DNA from 3 places in the Oceanobacillus sp. FSL W7-1309 genome. Region 1 is predicted to be linked to each of the others. Evidence: riboswitches for the same ligand, from Rfam matches in the RefSeq annotation. Region 1 holds a riboswitch; each other region holds the start of a gene.

Region 1 (4,602 bases):
TTCCCAGCCTTTTAAGCTGCAGTAGCTCTGTCCTTTACGCATTGTCTGAGGACAGAGCTCGCCAATAAAGCAATAATCTAAATTAGATTAAGAAGCAGAGGTTTTTACTGCAGCATAAACTTCAGCTGCATGGAGTGCTTGATCAAAATCTGCAATTAAATCATCTGTGAATTCCAATCCTGCTGAAAAGCGTAATAATCCATCTGTAATGCCTCTTTTTTCACGTTCTTCCTTCGACATCGCAGCATGTGACATTGTTGTAGGATAAGACAGAATGGATTCCACTGCTCCAAGACTAACAGCAAAAACAGGTATCTGAACATGATCTACAAATGCTTTTGCAGCAGTTCTATTTGGTAATTGGAACGAAAAGACAGCTCCAGACCCTTTGGACTGCCTTTGATGAATTGTAAATCCTGGGTGAGAGGCTAAACCAGGATAATACACTTTTTCAACAAACCGATGTGCTTTTAAGTAGTCAACCAATACTTGTGCGGATTGACTAGACTGTTTCAAACGAGCCCCTAACGTTTTCATTCCCTGCAGTAATAGGTAGGAATCTTGAGCACCAAGAATTGCGCCAAAGGAGTTTTGGATAGAAGCAAGTTTTTCCCCGAGCGATTCATCACGAGTAACAGCTAATCCTGCAATCACATCACTATGACCGGATAGAAATTTAGTTGCACTATGAAGTACAATATCTGCCCCGAGGTCTAATGGATTCTGATAAAGTGGTGTCATAAATGTATTATCGACAAACGTAAGGCAATTATTAGCCTTGGCAATTTTTACGATTCCGGTAAGGTCCGTAATATTCATACATGGATTGGAAGGTGTCTCAATATAAATCGCTTTTGTATTCGGCTGAATGGCATGAGCCGTTTCATTTAAATCGGTCATATTTACAAAGGTATGTTCAATTTGATATCGTTTCAAAACCTCTGATACGAAACGATATGTTCCGCCGTATACATCCGTTGTTACTAATACGTGATCACCAGCAGAGAGCAATAATAGTACAGAGGAAATGGCTGCCATACCAGACGCAAATCCGAATCCGTGTGAACCATTTTCCAGCTCTGCAATTTTGTCCTCCAATGCCTGACGTGTTGGATTTCCTGACCTGCTGTAATCAAACGGACCAAACGCATCAAAGCTGTTTTGGTGAAAAGTAGATGAAAGGTAAATAGGCGTATTTACCGCTCCAGTGCTTGTTTCCCCTCTCTGTGATCCATGAATGAATTTCGTTTCCACATGCCGCTTCACTTGATTCATTTCTCATCCTCCTCATTCAATTTGGATAGTGCTTGTTGTAAATCTGCTTTTAAATCCTCAACATGCTCAATACCTACAGAAAATCGGAGTAAATGATTGCTTATGCCTCGACGAATTCTTTCCTGTTCTGGTATGTCAGCATGTGTCTGCGTTGTTGGATAGGTAATAAAGCTTTCTACACCTCCAAGGCTCTCAGCAAAAACGATTAAATTTAATGAAGATAGAAATGGATCGACCCATTGTTCCTCTTTGAGAGAGAAAGACAGCATTCCACCCTTATTTGGATAAAATACATTTGAAACTGCTGGTTGCTTATTTAAAAATTTTGCTATGCTTTTTGCATTCTCTTCATGTCTTTCAACACGGAGCGCTAATGTTTTTAATCCTCTAATAAGTAGCCAAGAGTCAACAGGCGAGAGTACCGCACCAGTAGCATTATGATTCTGGGATAGCTTTTCACAGATTTCTGTTCCTTTTGCAACAACTAATCCAGCTAGTACATCGTTATGACCGCCAATATATTTGGTCGCACTGTGGATAACAATGTCTGCCCCTAACTGTAGTGGCTGTTGTAAGTAAGGTGTTAAAAAGGTATTGTCAACAATGAGTAAAAGCTTATGCTTCTGGGCTAATGTTGCGTAGCTAAGAATATCAATTTCCTGCATTAATGGATTTGTAGGTGTTTCGATAAAAAGAGCCTTCGTACGTTCATTAATTAACTGCTCCGTTTTTTCAACTGTTTCAAACGTATCGTAAGTAGTCTCAATTTGGTAGGTTTCTGCATATTGTTCGAAAATCCGATAGGTACCACCATATAAGTCTTCAGGTGCAAGGATATGATCACCTGAACGGAAAAGGGATAGTACTAATTGAATAGCTGCCATCCCCGAGCTACAGGCAAACCCCGAATCACCTGTCTCTAAGTCAGCAATACCTTCCTCTAAAATAGTTCGGGTAGGATTTTTCGTTCTTGTATAATCATATCCAGTTGACTGTCCAAGGCCTTTGTGCTGATAGGCAGTAGATAAGTAAATGGGTGGATTAATTGCGCCTGTTTTTTCATCACTCTTATTTCCTAGTTGTACGAATTTCGTTTGTAACCTGTTGTTTGTCATTTTTTTAGCCTCCAATAGAAAAAATAAAAAGAGCAACCCTCAGATAAGAAGATTGCTCTTAATAGCACAGCATTCTTCTTATCTTCTAAGCAACTTGGATAGTTGCTTACTGGAATTAGCACCGGACCGCTATCGGCTGGTTGCTGAGACATCAAAGGGCCAGTCCCTCCGTCTCTCTGGATAAGAATTAAATAGATTTATGTAATTTTTCGAAATTATATTAGTAATACCTTACATTAGAAATCTGAAAAAAGCAAGAGGCATTTCGTTTTATTGTTTTCGTTCGTAAAGCATAAAGCTGAGTTAACATTTAACCATTGACTCAGCTTTATGTGCCAGAGGATTAGTCGCACTTATCCCCCTGTGGTGAAAGCGGGCACTGACACCATGTAACAGAATGGGCGATTAAAACTAGACTACGCCCAAAGGGAGATGCTTTCTTTATCTCTTTCGTAGGAATGTTCGACCCGCCGGACCACCCGAAGTTCGGGGTGTCGTAGGTACATCGCTAAATCGGATGCTTCCGCTTTTGTTCTAAAGATGCTACCTTTTACGTTTGTTTTTCTTATTGTCTAAGTTTAGAAACTCACTATTTTCACTCGCGAATTCCGTATTATTGCCTTGCCTATTATGTTTATTGTGATTGTTTTGTTTTCCTTTATCTTTGTTTCGGTTTTTATTTTCCTCAGACATTATCGCCCCTCCTGTGAAAATTTGTGGTGATTATTTACACCAATGAGGCTAGTTTAACCATTCACTTGGAAAATATAAGCGTAATAAAAACCTAATATATTTTTGTGTATGAAAAAAGTATGATGTATTACTTATATCTGCCTTTTGATTGAAAAGATAGATGACAATATTGTTATGGCTTTAAATCTAACTGCGAAGGAAATGTATTCAATCTAATATCCAGAGGACAAAGAAATGTTAAGTAAACGAAAGCAAGATCTAGTTTTTACGTATATGGTAGAAGATTGGGCTCGTCAGAATAACTTCACGGATCGCAAAAATGTCTTTGTAGTGGTGCAGAAAAAAATATAACAGTATTTGAATGCAGCCTATCTATTCTTAGCCAAGTTCGGTATAGGAATCAATTAGAAAAAAAGTGTAATCTATGGCATAATAGTATATCGAACGAATGTTTCTAAACGAGAATAACGGAAAATTAATAGATATGGAGTTAAAGGATAGGGGATGAATTCGAATTGGGAGTCCAATTAATACTAGCAGAAAAACCATCCGTCGCAAAAAACATTGCAGACGCATTGAAAATAAAAACGAAGAAAGATGGCTATTTTGAAGGAAACAACTATATCATTACTTGGGCGTTTGGGCATCTTGTAGAGTTATACGATGCGAAAGACTATGATGGAAAAATGCGAAGCTGGAAAATGGATAATTTTCCTTTTATCCCTTCTGAATTTAAATATAAAGTAAAAAGCAATCCTCGGAATCGATCACAAACAGATGGTGGAGCTGCAAAACAGTTAAAAATAATCCATTCACTAATGAAACGAAATGATCTGGAAGCAATTATTTCAGCATGTGATTACGACCGGGAAGGGCAGCTAATCGGGGACAGTATTATCTACCGAGGTGGAGTAAAGCCGAAAGCTAGTGTATTTCGCTTGCTCTTAAACGAATGGACACAGAATGAAGTGCTGCAAGGGTTAGAAAACCTCAAACCGAACAATGCAATGCAACCATTGCGAGATGCAGGGATTAGCAGACAATGGGCCGATTGGGTTATAGGTATCAACCTAACCTCTGTTGCAACGTTAAAATATCAACAAGGAAAAAGCAAGGCGTTGAATATAGGCAGGGTACTCTTACCAACCTTAAAAATCATCTATGATCGCGATCAAGAAATAGCTAATTTCAAGCCAGAGGATTATTTTAAACTAACTGCAACGTTCCAGACTGAAGATAACCATGAATATGAAGGAATCTATATAGAAAATAAAGATGAAAAGTTTAAGAAAAAAGAAGTGTTGGAAGAAGTCCACAATTTGATTCAAAACAAACAAGCAACTATTATAGATAAGCAAGTAGAGAAGAAAAAAGAATTTCCTCCGTTTTTATTTAATTTATCCAATCTGCAGGGGTTTATAACGAATAAATATAAGGGATGGACGTCTGATAAAGTTCTAAAGGTGGCCCAATCACTTTATGAGAAAAAACTGATTACATATCCGCGAACCTCTAGTAT
Region 2 (4,602 bases), on a different contig from region 1:
AGACCAGCTTCTCCCTTTTCTAAAGTCGCAATACGCTCTTCAAGCACACGGACGGTTGGGTTCCCCAGGCGAGAATAAATATAGCCCGACTCCTCACCGGCAAAGCGACGTTCCCCCTGCTCCGCAGTTTCAAATGTATAGGTAGATGTTTGAAAAATGGGTGTGGAAAGACTCCCAAGCATTTCTTTAGTATCATAGCCTTCATGGATGACAGCCGTTTCAATACGTTTTTGATTTTGTTTTTGTGTCATCGTCAAACCCCCTCTTAATAGATGTCTCTTACGCTCACATCTATCATATCGAATAAAACTTGATTATGAAAGCGTTTTCTAAAACTTAAGCTAAGCTACGTGATTGCTAAATTGGTAAATTCCATCTACTATTATAGAAATGTTAAAGGTTGTTCAAAAAATCCGCTTAGGAGGGAAAATATAATGGATAATCGGCATACGAAAACCGGCATCATCTATACATTCAGTGCCTACCTCTTATGGGGGATTATTACAATGTACTGGAAACAAATTGATTATGTTCCAGCCGGGGAAATTCTAGCACATCGAATAGCATGGTCAGCAGTATTTATGCTGCTTCTTGTCATTTTTCTTGGTAAATGGAATAACTTCATACAGGAATGCCGACAAATTATGAAAAAGAAAAAGCAATTACTTGGGATCACAGCTGCCGCGATTGTGATTACATTAAACTGGTTTCTATTTATTTGGGCAGTTGTTCAAGGACATATCCTGCAAGCAAGTCTTGGATACTATATCAACCCGCTTATTAGTATTTTACTAGGAATTATCATTTTGAAAGAACCTGTAACGAAAGGTCAATTACTTTCCTTTATTTTAGCAGCAATTGGTGTGCTTTACTTAACATTCAATTACGGTGTATTTCCATGGATTTCACTGCTGCTAGCAACCACATTTGCATTATACGGGTTACTGAAAAAAACAGTGAATGTCAGCGCAATCTCCGGGCTGACAATTGAAACATTGCTTATTACACCAGTCGCACTTATTTACTTATGGATTATTCCAAGCGGTTCATTTACTTTTACACCATTTATAACAGTTACGAACCTATTTTTAATTGGAGCGGGTATTGCTACCGCTGTTCCACTATTGTTATTTTCCAGTGGTGCAAAGCAGATTCCTCTAGCCATGGTAGGTTTCCTGCAATATATCACACCTACCATGATGCTTGTAATTGGTGTGTTTTTCTATAAAGAGCCCTTCTCACAAGCACATCTAGTTACGTTTGCTTTTATTTGGACTGCTTTATTTATATATATGGCGTCTATTTATAAAAATTCGCAGCGTCGTTTGAGAACACATTAAAATGAATCTCTGGCTTTAGGTAAATCCTGCAACATGCAATTACATTCAACCTAATTTAAACTTTTCAGAAAACATCATTGACAGATAATAGAATTCATTGTATACTCACACTAACTTAAATAATGCAACATCTCTTATCAAGAGCGGCGGAGGGAATAGGCCCTATGAAGCCCGGCAACCTTAAAGCATTAACCTGCTTGTAACGGTGCTAAATCCTACAGGGTAAAAACCTGGAAGATGAGAGGAGGAACGGTTCGTACATACGCCCTCTTCTTAGGAAGAGGGCTTTTTCATTTTCCCTCTTCAAACACAAAAGCGTAAGCGCCCGGTTAGCGACGTACGGACTGAGCCGCAGGAGATAAAGGAAACATGCCCCTTTAGGGGTATGCCGATGTTAGGCGTAGCCTGGTTTTAGTCGGCCATCCTTTTACCTAGAGTCAATGTTGACTTTCACCACAAGGGTATAAGTGCGACTAGGTCTCATGTCTTAGCCAGTCGGCAAGTCTTCTTTATCGTACGGAGGCGAGGGAAGTCTCGCTACAGCTTTAGCGCTGGAGCTGGACGTGGCTGTTTCGGTAGCCAAGTGATCCACGGTATTAAAGTTTATAGTTTTCTAGTAAAAAAACATAACATTTCAAGGAGGAATTTTATTATGTCACAATTTCAGCCAGAAACGGTATTACTTCATGGTGGTCAACAGCCGGACCCAACTTCAGGTGCGCGTGCTGTTCCAATCTATCAAACAACTTCTTATGTTTTCCGTGATACAGAACATGCACAAAACTTATTTGGTTTAGCAGAATCAGGTAATATATATTCTCGTATTATGAATCCAACGGTTGATGCATTTGAACAGCGTGTTGCTCAGCTGGAGGATGGGGTTGGTGCTGTTGCAACATCATCCGGAATGGCTGCTATTACGCTAGCAATTTTGAATATCGCGGAAGCTGGGGATGAAATTATTGCGGACAGCAACCTATATGGCGGTACGTACAATCTCTTTGCAGCGACCCTTCCACGCTATGGGATTACAGTAAAATTTGTTGATGGTACAAAACCGGAGGAATTTGAAGCTGCGATTACCGATAAAACAAAAGCTATATTTGGTGAAATCATCACAAATCCAAGTCTTTACGTATTTGATGTAGAAGCTGTTGCTGATATTGCACATGCTCATGATATTCCATTAATTATTGATAATACTTTTGCCCCTTATATCGCAAAACCGCTCACTTGGGGCGCAGATATTGTTATTCATTCCGCAACAAAATGGATCGGCGGTCACGGAACGACAATTGGCGGGGTCGTTGTTGATGGTGGAAGATTTGACTGGAATAACGATCGATTCCCTGGCTTCACCGAGCCTGACGAAACATATCACGGCTTAAAATATAAAGATCTTGGTCCAACAGCATTTATTACAAAACTTCGTGTTCAATTATTACGTGATATCGGTGCATGCTTAAGCCCCCAAAGTGCATTTTTATTTTTACAAGGTCTAGAAACGCTACATTTACGAATTGAAAGACACGCACAGAACGCAGAAAAAGTTGCTGCCTATTTACAAAAACATGAAGCAGTAGAATGGGTCAGCTTCCCTGGTTTAAAGGAACATCCATCACATGGGCTTGCTAAGAAATATTTCAAGAGCGGCTATGGATCGATTATTACATTCGGTATCAAAGGGGGACGCGATGCAGGTAGAAAGCTAATCGACAATGTGAAGCTATGGTCACATGTAGCAAATGTTGGAGACGCTAAATCCTTAATCATCCATCCTGCTTCAACGACACATCAGCAGCTAAATGCTGAAGATTTGAAGAAAAGCGGTGTAACTGAAGAGCTTGTCCGCTTGTCGATTGGACTAGAAGCTGTAGAAGATATTCTGGCAGACTTAGAGCAAGCAATTGATCAAGCAACTGGAGTTAATCAAGCTGCACAACAATCGAATGACGCTGTAATTAAAAGCTTGCTTTCCTCTCCATTTAATCGTCAGGAAGGTATTCGCAAAAAAGTTATTGCTAGCATCGGGATTGATCAAAGCGAAACGAAATCCTTAGAAAAACTTGGTTTTGAAATCATTTCTGTAGAAGATGATCCAGCTAATGAATTATCTGTAATTTCATCTCCTATTGATGCATTATGGGTTAAGGATAAAGAACTTCCAGCTGCAGTTATTGAACAATTGGTAAATAAAGAAATAAAATTTATTTTTGCCGAAGGAGCAGCAAGCACAAATCAAACATTGCAGCATGCAAATGCGACGGGAATTATTGTTACAGAGGTAAATCCAGCTGCATTAGCACTTCAGCTTCGAAGCAATAATACGCAAGCAACTGTTACAGTTTAAACACTATATATAATCAGGTTTACATCTCCATCAAACCGGGAATATCCCCAAAGAGTGGACCTAAAATTTAAATCGCCTTCTTTAACAGAGGGCGATTTTTTAATTAAGCATTATATTTTGTTATGTTCGTATTTAAAGGAAAGTGTGAACTCATGTGTAAATAAGGATTGTGCGTATACGGACTTCCTATTATTAGTAGAATCTGCTGGAACAATTTTTGCTCCTGTCCCAGTAGTTCACCGCTATATTTATGATGCAACAAACAATCGATATTTAAGATCAACTTCAAGTTTAACTTTTTATATTATTGATTAAACTTATAATGGATGTTCTGAATAAACGATTAAGATATAGACACTACGGATCTTCCTTGAAATAATGGATAACAAGCAATACATATATAGCCAAACACCATGATTTCTTTAAGCATAATTTTACAGGAGTGCTTGAAAGGGTATATAATTTATAAATCCATTTCGAATAGTTATAAAGCGGACAAATTAGCCTTTTTTCCATATTATATTAAGAGATAACTGCATAGGTGTGATTAACTTGAAAAAGTATGTTTATATAACCTTTTCCCTTCTGATTATCGGAGCTTTCATTATTTTTTTTATGCAACCGTCAAATGAAATGAGTAAGGAGCCAGCCACTCAGCCCGAGCAAGATATGCAACAAGAATTTGAAGATCATGAAGTGAATGATGAGTCAGATACAAGTAAAGAAAACCAAAAACAAGAAGAAGATACTGATCAAACGGGATTTCCACCAAATATATCTGGTGCACTACAGAATACAATTAGTTTCTTCAGTAATCAAGAAACCAAGATTGTGGCAATCGGTGATTCACTTACCCAAGGTGTTGGTGATGAAACGGATCAAGGTGGTTATATTGGAATATTAGACCGAACA
Region 3 (4,602 bases), 930 kb from region 1:
GATCTGGTACAACACCGAACATAGCGGAAGTATCTAGGACGTGATCGTATAGTGTAAAATCGCCAACCGGTACAAGATCGATACCAATTTCTTTTTGCTTTTTTAAGTTTGCGAATCTAATGGCATCAGTTTTCTCTAAAAGTTCCTTTTCGGATAATTGCTTATTCCAGTATCCTTCCAAGGCGCGCTTCCATTCTCTTTTCTTCCCGATTCTTGGGTAACCTAAGTTTGAGCTAATCACATTTGTCATTTCATTTCCTCCTCATTTGTTTTCATCTTAATTCTTACTATAGGCTGTGCGGGGTTGCTGACAACACCTCCTCGAAGTTACTTTTGGGGACTTTTTCCTGGATATATTCAATAAGACGAATAATCATGTCATAACGTGCGAAAGGTGTAATTAAATAGATACCATGGAAATATCGTAAGGATACATCAATAAGTTCCTTTGCTATTGAAATCCCTTGTTCAATCGATTTGTCTCGATCGTTCGAGACAAAGCGCATTCTATCTCTAACATTGTGATTTAATTTAATTCCTGGTACTTCATTGTGGAGAAATTCAGCATTTCTTGTTGATGTCAGCGGCATAATTCCTATATAAATAGGTGTTTGGATGTGCGCTGTTGCTTCATGCAGCTGTATGATTTGCTCCTTATTGAAGATCGGTTGTGTTAGAAAATAATCGGCACCATAGCTAATCTTTTTTTCCATTCGTTTGACTGCCTTATCAAGATGAGCCACATTTGGATTAAAAGCTGCACCAACTTTGAAAGAAGTTTTCCGTCGTAAGGAATTACCAGAAAAGGAAAGCCCTTTATTAAATTGCTTGATTAGTTTAATTAGATCGAACGATGTTACATCAAAAACAGAAGTGGCACCTGGGAAGTCGCCGATTTTCGTTGGGTCTCCCGTAATTGCCAAAATTTCATGAATCCCTAACGTGTCGAGTCCCATTAAATGGGATTGCAGCCCGATTAAATTACGATCGCGGCAAGTTAAGTGAACGAGAGGTCTTAGCCCAACCTCTTGTTTTATTTTTTCGGCGATCGCAATATTGCTAATTCTTGGTGATGCTAACGAGTTGTCAGCTAATGTAATTGCATCGACACCAGCCTTCTTTAATGCCTTCACTCCTTCCATATATGCGTCTGTTTGCAGATGCTTCGGAGCATCTAGCTCAACGATGATGGAATGTCTTTTCTTTACGATATCGACTAAAGGGGTCTCTTTAGTCGTCTGATTACGTGTTACTTCAATAGGGGAAGGCTTTCTAATAATCTTCTTTTCCGTTAATGGCTTTAAATTACGAACTCCTTGCGCTAATCCTTTGATATGCTCAGGGGTTGTTCCGCAGCAACCGCCAAGCAAGCGAACACCTTCATTGCGAAAATCTTCGGCGCATCGAGTGAAATAGTCAGGTTTATTTTCGTAAACGAGCTTGCCCTCGTGATAAGCTGGCAGACTAGCGTTTGGGTAAGCCGCTAAGAATGTCTTATCTGACAATGGAACATCTTTTAATGATTGCAGCATATGAAATGGACCTAAGTGACAGTTGACGCCAACAATACTACTACCCGTATCTTCTAGCCGTTGTAAAGCATCCTTTAGCTGGATACCATTTTCAAGAATACCTGGTACGTGCATGGAGACATTTGTGATAATCGGTATTGTTGTTTCTTCTCGGGCAATTTCTAATACGGTTAATAGCTCATCAAGATTGTAATAGGTTTCTAAAATAAGGCCATCTACACCTTCTAACAGTAAGCAATATAGCTGTTCTCGAAAGCTTCGTTTGATTTCTTCTTTTGTATCATTTAATGCTTGTGCGCCATGTATCCCTCCGATAGTTCCGAGAACAAAAGTGTCTTTTTTAGCAGCCTTTCTAGCAAGTTCCACTGCTTTGGTATTGATTTTTTTAACTTGATCTTCTAAGCCATAACGAGCAAGCTTAATGTAATTTGCTCCGTACGTATTGGTTTGGATTAAATCGGATCCCGCCTCAATATATGATCGATGAATACGGGTAATTTGTTCCTCATGTGTTAAATTCAATTCTTCAAAGCAACGGTCAACGCCGTATGAATACAGCAACGTTCCCATTGCACCGTCACCAATAAGGATCCTTTCTTCAAGAGCACTTAATAAACTCATTTTTCTGTCCTCCTTTATCGTTAAAAGTAGCAATTACCTCATTTCATTTTCTTCACTACCTTTTAATTCACTCCTTTGAAGCTGTCATTAGTGGGAAATTGTATTCGTGGTGATAAGAAAAGGTGGGAAAACATAAAAAGACCCCTTCCGAAAAGAAGAGGTCATGTATGTATTATTCACTTTACTCTTCTTATCTACCAAGCATTAATGCTTGTTGGAATTAGCACAGTACTTAAAAAAGCCTGTTGCCGAGGTATCGTAGGGCCAAATCCCTCCACCTCTCTGGATAAGAAAATAACGAATATTCAGTTGTTAAGTCCATTTTGCATAAATTTTATAGTTTTGTCAATTGAATTGTTTTATTAAATACATTTTTGTTATTATTAAAACAAATTTGTGGTGTTGCTAAGATATGTGCATTTTAGGATACAATATAAAATAATATGAATGAGAGGTTCATTCATTAAATGTGTTTTATTCAGATTTTATGACATTTATTTTGTTTTATATCCAAGTAAAAAGGGGGGGTTATCTATGCAAATGAGAATGGAATTAACATATCGTACAAAAAAGGGATTAGAGACGATGCTTAGCTCAGATATGATGCAAGCTGGACAAGCCGTCATCATTGCTGAAGACATGGAGAAAACTGGAAGAATCAAGCAATTAACATTTATTGATAGCAATGATAGAAGCTGGACCTATAAGCAATTAAAGAAATACATGGAAGAAATTAAAACGGAACCGCATGATATAACTGTCTATTTTGATGGTGGATTTGACTTGAAGACAGATAAAGCAGGTCTTGGCTGTGTCATTTACTATGAGCAAAATGAAAAGGCCTATCGGATAAGAAAAAATGCTTTAGTGGAAGACCTTATAAATAATAATGAAGCAGAATATGCGGCGCTTCATTTAGGATTAACTGAATTAGAGCTATTAGGTGTGCACCACTTACCAGTAACATTTGTTGGAGATTCAAAGGTTGTCATTCATCAGTTGGATGGGGAATGGCCATGCTATGAAAAGGAGCTAGCAGCATGGATTAATCGGATTGAACAAAAGTTAGAACAGCTTGGAATTGCCCCAACTTATAAAGATGTGTCCCGGAAAATGAACCGTGAGGCTGATCAATTAGCAACACAGGCCCTACAAGAGATTGAAATTATGAGTCATCGTGAGCGCTGATAGATAATCAATCATACAGACAAATTAGCTAATCCGGTAGTTTAGAAAACCTTTCCATCTAACTTCAAATGAGTTGTTTTTCGTAATACATTATATTATCATTTAACTGTTGTTTAATTTAAAAAATAATAGTTGTGCACTATTACACGAAACAGTACAGTATAAAATTTTGGTAGTTGTAAAGGAGCAGGGCATTGAATATAGGGATTGATAAGATAGGTTTTTATACACCGCATTTATATGTAGATATGAACAAATTAGCTGTTGCAAGAGACATAGAGCCGGAAAAGTTCACCGTTGGAATTGGACAGGAAAAAATGGCGATTCCGCCAATTACACAAGACCCGGTTACATTGGCTGCGAACGCTGCACTTGGGATTTTAAACGAGGCAGATAAAGAGAAAATTGATTTTGTTATTTTTGGTACCGAATCAGGTATTGATAACTCGAAGTCTGCAGGGGTCTATGTACATAATTTACTTGGGTTAAATCCCCATGCACGTACTGTTGAAATGAAGCAGGCATGCTACGGTGCAACTGCTGGAATTCAATTGGCAAAAGGGCATATTGCATTAAATCCGGAAAGCAAGGTATTGGTAATAGGTTCTGATATCGCGAGGTACGGTCTAAATACCCCCGGTGAATCCACACAAGGTGCAGGTGCAGTTGCGATGGTGATTAGTGCAAATCCAAGAATCATGGTCCTTGAAGAGCATAGTGCTTATTTCACAAATGACATTATGGATTTCTGGAGACCGATTTACTCTGACAAAGCGTTTGTTGATGGAAAGTTTTCCAATGAGCAATACATATACTTCTTTTCGAAGGTTTGGGAGCAGTATAAAGAAAAGTCAGGTCTTGAATTGAAAGATTTTGAGGCAATTTGTTACCACTTGCCATATACAAAGATGGGATTAAAGGCGTTACGTACGATTTTAGATGAAGGTACAGAGGAAGACAACGAAAGATTGGTTGCGAATTATCAAGTAAGTACGCAATATAATCGAAACGTTGGAAACATCTACACGGGATCTTTATACTTAAGCTTGTTATCGCTTCTTGAACTTAACGAGGGATTAGAAGCCGGATCAAGGGTTGGTTTATACAGCTATGGTTCAGGCGCTGTTGGAGAATTTTTTACTGGGATTCTACAGTCCGATTATCGTGAGCATCTTCACATCAATGATCATAAACATTTATTTGATTCAAGAATGGAAGTAACTGTTCCCGAATATGAAAAACTATTTGAGGAGACCCTACC

Evidence for each region. A riboswitch is a leader RNA that binds a small molecule or an ion and turns the genes downstream of it on or off. The one in region 1 is predicted to bind S-adenosylmethionine.
Region 2: another riboswitch for S-adenosylmethionine. It lies ahead of NST46_RS04095 (O-acetylhomoserine aminocarboxypropyltransferase/cysteine synthase family protein); the one in region 1 lies ahead of NST46_RS13875 (methionine biosynthesis PLP-dependent protein).
Region 3: another riboswitch for S-adenosylmethionine. It lies ahead of NST46_RS18525 (bifunctional homocysteine S-methyltransferase/methylenetetrahydrofolate reductase); the one in region 1 lies ahead of NST46_RS13875 (methionine biosynthesis PLP-dependent protein).

What each region holds. Positions count from the first base shown of each region.
Region 1 covers NZ_JBBOBX010000002.1:248,636-253,237, forward strand. Annotated here, with positions in the region: gene NST46_RS13870 (aminotransferase class I/II-fold pyridoxal phosphate-dependent enzyme) at 88-1,275, opposite strand; gene NST46_RS13875 (methionine biosynthesis PLP-dependent protein) at 1,272-2,390, opposite strand; SAM riboswitch class I at 2,466-2,577, opposite strand; gene NST46_RS13880 (hypothetical protein) at 2,934-3,083, opposite strand; gene NST46_RS13885 (type IA DNA topoisomerase) at 3,599-4,602, shown strand, end outside.
Region 2 covers NZ_JBBOBX010000001.1:909,602-914,203, forward strand. Annotated here, with positions in the region: gene megL (methionine gamma-lyase) at 1-251, opposite strand, end outside; gene rarD (EamA family transporter RarD) at 435-1,340, shown strand; SAM riboswitch class I at 1,472-1,584, shown strand; gene NST46_RS04095 (O-acetylhomoserine aminocarboxypropyltransferase/cysteine synthase family protein) at 1,993-3,690, shown strand; gene NST46_RS04100 (SGNH/GDSL hydrolase family protein) at 4,324-4,602, shown strand, end outside.
Region 3 covers NZ_JBBOBX010000002.1:1,178,374-1,182,975, reverse strand. Annotated here, with positions in the region: gene metE (5-methyltetrahydropteroyltriglutamate--homocysteine S-methyltransferase) at 1-250, opposite strand, end outside; gene NST46_RS18525 (bifunctional homocysteine S-methyltransferase/methylenetetrahydrofolate reductase) at 288-2,153, opposite strand; SAM riboswitch class I at 2,341-2,446, opposite strand; gene NST46_RS18520 (reverse transcriptase-like protein) at 2,688-3,341, shown strand; gene NST46_RS18515 (hydroxymethylglutaryl-CoA synthase) at 3,536-4,602, shown strand, end outside.